2 linked regions of the Pontiella desulfatans genome follow. The protein of the gene in region 2 interacts with the protein of the main gene of each other region in a pairwise test. Links are inferred from orthologs where the notes say so. Each region holds a gene or a part of one and is shown on either strand. Other genes may lie near its edges.

The links.
Region 1: the proteins of ligA (region 2) and leuS interact in binary tests that used the Escherichia coli proteins (3 or more experiments, as listed by UniProt). The link is inferred for Pontiella desulfatans from one-to-one orthologs.

What each region holds. Positions count from the first base shown.
Region 1 is NZ_CAAHFG010000004.1:438,185-441,668, reverse strand. The notes cover bases 175-3,334. They hold leuS (leucine--tRNA ligase), read right to left. Parts: upstream 2,936-3,334; coding sequence 413-2,935; downstream 175-412. Other genes in these bases: E9954_RS27420 (hypothetical protein), read right to left, coding at 3,096-3,334. Outside these bases: more of E9954_RS27420, read right to left, coding at 3,335-3,484.
Region 2 is NZ_CAAHFG010000003.1:1,147,063-1,150,304, reverse strand. The notes cover bases 227-3,144. They hold ligA (NAD-dependent DNA ligase LigA), read left to right. Parts: upstream 227-620; coding sequence 621-2,669; downstream 2,670-3,144. Other genes in these bases: E9954_RS25190 (hypothetical protein), read left to right, coding at 2,669-3,144; E9954_RS25200 (Hpt domain-containing protein), read right to left, coding at 227-368. Also shown: E9954_RS25205 (ATP-binding SpoIIE family protein phosphatase), read right to left, coding at 1-15; more of E9954_RS25200, read right to left, coding at 18-226; more of E9954_RS25190, read left to right, coding at 3,145-3,242. UniProt on the Escherichia coli protein: DNA ligase that catalyzes the formation of phosphodiester linkages between 5'-phosphoryl and 3'-hydroxyl groups in double-stranded DNA using NAD as a coenzyme and as the energy source for the reaction.

The sequences.
Region 1 (3,484 bases), on a different replicon or contig from region 2:
GCTTAAGGTCTACCTTAAGAACCCTCCTGCGTCAATCGCAATCCCAGAACACAGGAGGTCTAAAATGGCTACCAAACGCATCGAAGTTCCACCTGGGTACAAGCTGATTTTCCGACCGTATATTACGGATCCGAAAACTGGCAAACGTAAGTACCCAGTGAATTCCCGCTGCTTTCCGATCCTAGTGAAAGCGTAATCATGAAACTCCGTCTAGGAGTATCGCTCCTAGGCGGAAATTTAGTGGAGAACTAAAATGGCTAATGCAAAAGGCAAAGCAAGGTCAGCGATCTCTGGCCGATACGTGACGAAGAACTTCGCAAAGAAGCATCCTCGAACCACGGTGGTTGAAAAACCAAAGAAGAGGAAATAGAGATACAGCGAGGGCTACCAATGATTGGAAGCCCTCTTCTTTTTACGAAACCGCAATGTTGACCAGGCGGCCGGGGACGACGATGACTTTGCGGATGGTTTTGCCTTCGAGCCAGGTTTGGATCTTTTCGGAGGCCATGGCGGCGGCTTCGATCTCTTCCTTGGAAGCGGTGGCGGAAACCTTGATCTGGTCGCGGACTTTGCCGTTGACCTGTACGGCCATGTCGAGCTCGTCGCGCTTGAGGGCCTCTTCGTTCACGGTCGGCCAGTCGGCATTCATGATGCCGGCTTCGTGGCCGAGCTCAACCCACAGCTCTTCGGCAATGTGCGGCGCGAAGGGCGAAATGAGCAGGACAACGTTAACCATGGCATCGCGGAAGACCGCCTTGGCGGAGGTGGAAGAGGCGTCCGAGATCTTCAAGTGGTCGATGGCGTTCATCAGTTCCATGATGGCGGCGATGGCGGTGTTGAAGGTGAAGGCGCCGTCGAGCCCGCGGGTAATCTGCTGGATCGTCTCGTTGGTTTTGCGATAGAGGTCGCGCTCGGCATCGGCCATGGCCGACAAGTCAAGCGACGAGGGCGTCGCTTCTACAAGAAGTGCTTTGTTGAGCGCCACGCTGCGCCAGATGCGCTTGAGGAATTTGAAGGCGCCGGTGACGCCGGAATCCTGCCATTCGGCTTCTTTTTCGGGCGGGCCGATGAAGAGGGTGTAGAGGCGGACGGTGTCGGCGCCATACGTTGACAGCAGCTCTTCCGGGCTGACGACGTTGCCTTTGGACTTTGACATTTTGTGCAGGTTGCCGTCGGGGCCCTTCTTGCAGATCATGCCCTGGGTGAAGAGGTGCTTGAACGGCTCGTCGAAATCGATGAGGCCGAGATCCTTCACCACCTTGGTGAAGAAGCGCGCGTAGAGCAGATGCAGGATGGCGTGCTCGATGCCGCCGATATATTGATCGACCGGCATCCATTTGTTGGTGATGGCGGAATCGACGGCCTGGGTTGAATCCTGTGCGCTGAGGTAGCGCAGGAAGTACCAGGAGGAGTCGACGAACGTATCCATCGTATCGGACTCGCGGGTGGCGGGCTTGCCGCAGCTCGGGCACGGGCAGTTCATGAAGGCTTCAGAGCCCTTGAGCGGCGATTCGCCCTCGGCCTTGAACTCGACATCGGTCGGGAGCAGCACGGGCAGCTCGGATTCGGGAACGGGCACCATGCCGCAGTCGGCGCAGTAGACCATCGGAATCGGTGCGCCCCAGTAGCGCTGGCGCGAAATCAGCCAGTCGCGCAGGCGGAAGTTGATTTTTCCTTTGCCGAATTCTTTTTCCTCGGCCAGCGCAATCATGGCCTTGATCGCTTCGCGGTTGTCCATGCCGGAAAAGTCGCCGGAGTCGACGCAGGTTCCGTCTTCGGTGTAGGCGTCTTCCATTTCGGCCAGCACGAGCGTGCCTTCCGGGTTCTGGATGGAAAGCTTGATGGGCAGGTCGTATTTTTTGGCAAAGGCAAAGTCGCGCGTGTCGTGCGCCGGAACGGCCATTACCGCGCCGGTGCCGTACATGAGGACGTAGTTACCCACCCAAAGCTCAATCTGTTCGCCGTTGTAGGGGTTGATCAGGTAGCGGCCGGTAAAGCGGCCTTCCTTTTCCACTTCATCGGCTTCACGATCGAGGTTGGTGAGCTTGGAGCTGGCCTTGATGAATTCAAGCACCTCTTCTTCCTGCGGCAGGCCTTTAACCAGGTTTTTCAGCTCAGGGTGTTCGGGAGCCAGTGCCATATAGGTACAGCCGTAGATGGTGTCGACGCGGGTGGTGTAGCAGGAAATTTTATCGGTGTTGTCCCCTGCCCCGTCTTCGCGCGGCACGATCGGGAAATCGATTTCGGCGCCTTCAGAACGGCCGATCCAGTTTTTCTGCATGGTCTTCACGCGGGTCGGCCAGCCATCGAGCGTGTCGAGGTCGTCGAGCAGGCGCTGGGCATAGTCCGTGATTTTGAAGAACCACTGGTCCATCGATTTCTGGTCGACTTCGGAATCGCAGCGCTCGCACGCGCCGTCGACGACCTGCTCGTTGGCGAGCACGGTGGCGCAGGAGGGACACCAGTTGACATTGGAATTTTGCTTGTAGGCGAGGCCTTTTTTGTAGAACTGGAGGAAGAGCCACTGCGTCCATTGATAGTAGTCCGGCATGCAGGAGGTGACCTCCTTGTCCCAGTCATACATGCAGCCCCAGGCGCGGAGCTGCTCCTTCATGGTGGCAATGTTGGCGGCGGTGTATTCGGCGGGCGGCGTGCCGGTTTTGATGGCGGCGTTTTCGGCGGGCAGCCCGAACGAGTCCCACCCCATCGGCGTGAGCACGTCGAAGCCCTGCATCTTCTTATAGCGCGCAACGGCATCGCCGATGATGTAGTTGCGGCCGTGGCCGACGTGCAGCTTGCCCGACGGATACGGGAACATCATCAGGCAGTAGTATGGATTTTCCGCCGCCGCCAGATCGGTATTGAAATCGCCGTTCTCGTCCCAGAAATGCTGCCACTTGGTTTCAATGTCGTTAAATGGATACTCTTCTCTCATCCTACCTGCTCCGTTCAAAAATGAATGATCGCGAAGACGCAAAGAAACGAAGAACCTGTCTTCGTGTCTTTGCGGTCAAAATACACCGCCTCTGCGAAAGAGGGGGAATATTAGGGATTGGCCTAAGCTTTTCCACCTTCAAAGGTTGGAAAATTCGTGGCTACCTGCGCCGGGTGCCACCACCGGAACCGCCGCCGCCACTTCCACCCCCGCCGCTTTTCTTGCCGTCGGACTTCTTGCCGGACGAACCTCCGTTGTTGTTCTGTTGCGAAGATTCGCCGTTTTTCTTGGCGGAGGCGGCGTTTTGCTTCTGGAGCTGCTGCATGAACTGCTGGCGTTGCTCGGGGGAAAGGCGTTGCATGTATTGGCCAACGCGCCCGGCAATCGCCTGGGTGCTACCCCCCGGGGGGGCCTGCGATTTCGCGGGCTGCGAAGCCGAAGCGGGCTTGCCCGCAGAAGTCTTTGCGGCAACGGAGATTGCTTCGTCCAGATAGCCCTGGCCATAGCCTGCCCCGGCGCTCGCCTTGGCGTGCTTCAGCGGTTTGTAGT
Region 2 (3,242 bases):
GTCGGTCGAAATCATGCCTAGTCCAGTGTCGCCATCCAACGGGCCATGGCATCGACCATGGGCTTCGCATCGGCAAGGCGTTCATCCTTGGCCAGGTTTTCCACCTCCAGCCCCAGCACCGAGATTTCCGGCAGCCCCATGGTTCCGCCCATGCCCTTGATGGAATGGGCCGCCATGCGCACCATTTCCAGATCGGCTTGGGCGATGCCGTCCTGCAGCTCGCCCGTCAGGCGGCGGATCTCCTCAATGAAGACCTCGACCAACTCATCGTCCACTTCATCCGTATCGACCACAAACTGATCGATGCGGGAATCCAGATTGGGGATCAACTCCGCCACCCACTCGACGTTTCCAGGAATATTCGCCATATTTTCCTCCAGCATAAAAATGTTGTTCAAGAACCTTAAGATCATATCAGCATTCAGAATGGAGGCAAATCCGCAGTCGATCAATTTCCCGCCCCCGTTTTGCCGCCCCCACCGAACATCATACTTATGCAAGTATGATCAGACCACCTGTTGCCCCAGGCACATTATACCGACCGCGATTGACCCGATTTGCCTGATTCGGTAAGTTCACCGGCATGATCGCCCCAACCCGAACACCAGGATCCGCCAAACATGACAACAGATGACCCCAAGCAACGCATCATGAAGCTGCGCACGGAGATCGAGCGGCACAACCGCCTCTACTACATCGACGCCGCGCCCGAAATCACCGATCGCGAATACGACGCGCTGCTGCAGTCGCTGGACGAGCTCGAAAAGCGGTTCCCGGAATTCGCCAGCGCCACCTCCCCCACCCAACGCGTCGGCGGCGCGCCGCTGGATCGTTTCGAGAACGTCCAACATGCCGTCCCGATGATGAGCCTCTCGAACACCTACTCGAAAGAGGAACTGGTGGAGTTCGACCGCCGCATCCGCAGACTGATCCCGGAAGAGACCTTCGACTACATCCTCGAACCGAAGATCGACGGGGTTGCGATTTCGCTGCGCTATGAAGACGGAGAACTGGTGCGCGCGGTGACGCGGGGCGACGGCGCCACCGGCGACGATGTGACCTCCAACGTTCGCACGATCAATTCCATCCCCCTGCGCCTGTCCGACCTAATGCCCCCCGCCGTGCTGGAAGTACGCGGCGAAATCTACATGGACACCGCCGGCTTCGCCAAACTGAACGAAGAGCGGCAGGAAGCCGGACAGGAACCGTTTGCCAACCCGCGCAACGCCTGCGCCGGGTCCCTCAAACTGCTCGACCCGCGCGAAGTGGCCAAGCGCCCGCTCGATGCCATTTTCTATGCAACCGGCCAGCTCGACGGCATCGCCTTCGACACCCATGAACAAATGCTCCAGACCTTGAAGGGTTACGGATTGCGCATTACACCAAACTATTGGCTTAACGATACAATCGAGGAAATCCTCGACCAGCTCGATGCCCTCGAAGCCCTGCGCCACGAATTCCCGTTCGAGATGGACGGCGGCGTCATCAAAGTGAACGAGCGGCGGCTTTACGAGGACCTCGGCTACACGGCCAAAAGCCCGCGCTGGGCCGTGGCCTACAAATACGAACCGGAACAGGCCGAAACCACGCTGCATGCGATCTCCATCCAGGTGGGCCGCACGGGCGTTCTCACCCCCGTGGCGGAATTGGAACCGGTGCAGCTGGCCGGCACCACCGTCAAGCGCGCAACCCTGCACAACGAGGATGAGATCCGGCGCAAGGACATCAAGGTCGGCGACCGCGTGATTATCGAGAAGGCCGGCGAAATTATTCCGGCCGTGGTGAACGTCGTGAAAGAGAAGCGAACGGGGGCCGAAACCGAATTCCGCATGCCGACCGCCTGTCCGGTCTGCGGAAGCGAAGTGGAAAAGCGCGAGGGCGAGGTTGCCCTGCGTTGCATCAACCTCCAATGCCCGGCCCAGGTCAAAAGCTGGCTCACCCATTTCGCATCGCGCGGGGCGATGGACATCAATGGCCTCGGCGAATCGCTGGTTGAGCAACTGGTGGATGGCGGACTCGTCAAGAACCCCGCCGAGCTATACGCGCTGCAAAAGATTGAAGTGCTCGGACTCGAGCGCATGGGCGAGAAATCGGCCGAGAATCTCATCAAAGGCATCGAGGAGAGCAAGAAGCGCCCGTTCGAGAAAGTGCTGTTCGGCCTAGGCATCCGGCACGTGGGCAAGGGCGCGGCCTCCATACTGGCCAAGGAGTTCAAGAACATCGATGCGTTGATGGCCGCCGACATCCAACGCCTGGAAACCATTCACGACATCGGCCCCATCGTCGGGAAATCGGTTGTGGAATATTTCGTGTCCGATCAAGCCCGGGGCGTGCTCAACCAGCTTCGCGAAGCCGGCGTAAACTTCGAACAGGCGCAGGCCGGCGGCAGCAATGAACTGGAAGGCCTGACCTTCGTGCTCACCGGTTCCATGGAATCGATGTCGCGCGAGGAAGCGGGCGACAAGATCCAGGCGCGCGGCGGCAAGGTCAGCGGTAGCGTCTCGAAAAAAACCAGCTACCTCGTGGCCGGGGAGAGCGCGGGATCGAAGCTGGCGAAGGCGGAAAAGCTGGGCGTGACCATCCTTAGCGAGGAGCAGCTGCTGGCCCTGCTCGGCTCCGACGAAAAACTCAAGGATCAAAAGGCCGGCCAGCTGGGATTCGAGTTCTGATGTATGTCCGCAAGTCAGCGCCCGGGGTACGGAATGGTACGGTTCAGAAAAAGAACAACCACACGTATACCTACGCCGACAAGTTCGTGATCAGCCGCAATACGGCCTGGCGCGGCTACCGGCACGTCGTTACGAAACGCGACGTGCACGACTTCCTCGAAATCGTCCCCGACTGGGAGCACGGCCACCATGGGGTCGAGTGCATCCATCTCTCCGGGGGCAGCAAGGAGGTGTGGGGATCATACAAATATTTCTACGATACGCGGACGGGGATCATCATCCTGCCGGCGTGGCACAAGGAGTTTTGGTTCGACATCAACGCGTGGTATTTCGAGAAAAACCGCTACATCTTCGAAAAGCTACGGCTAAGTTACGATAGGAATGGGGACGACTACCACTGCCGCTTCACGACTAAAAAGGCCAAGGCCTTCATGCTGCTGCATGTATTCCTGCACGAGCTCGGGCACCATTTGGATCGGATGAACACCAAGGCCCGCAAGGAACCGGTGAGGGGCGAGGAGTTTGCCGATCAATATGCCGACCAAACCTGCGAACGAATCTGGGACGCCTACT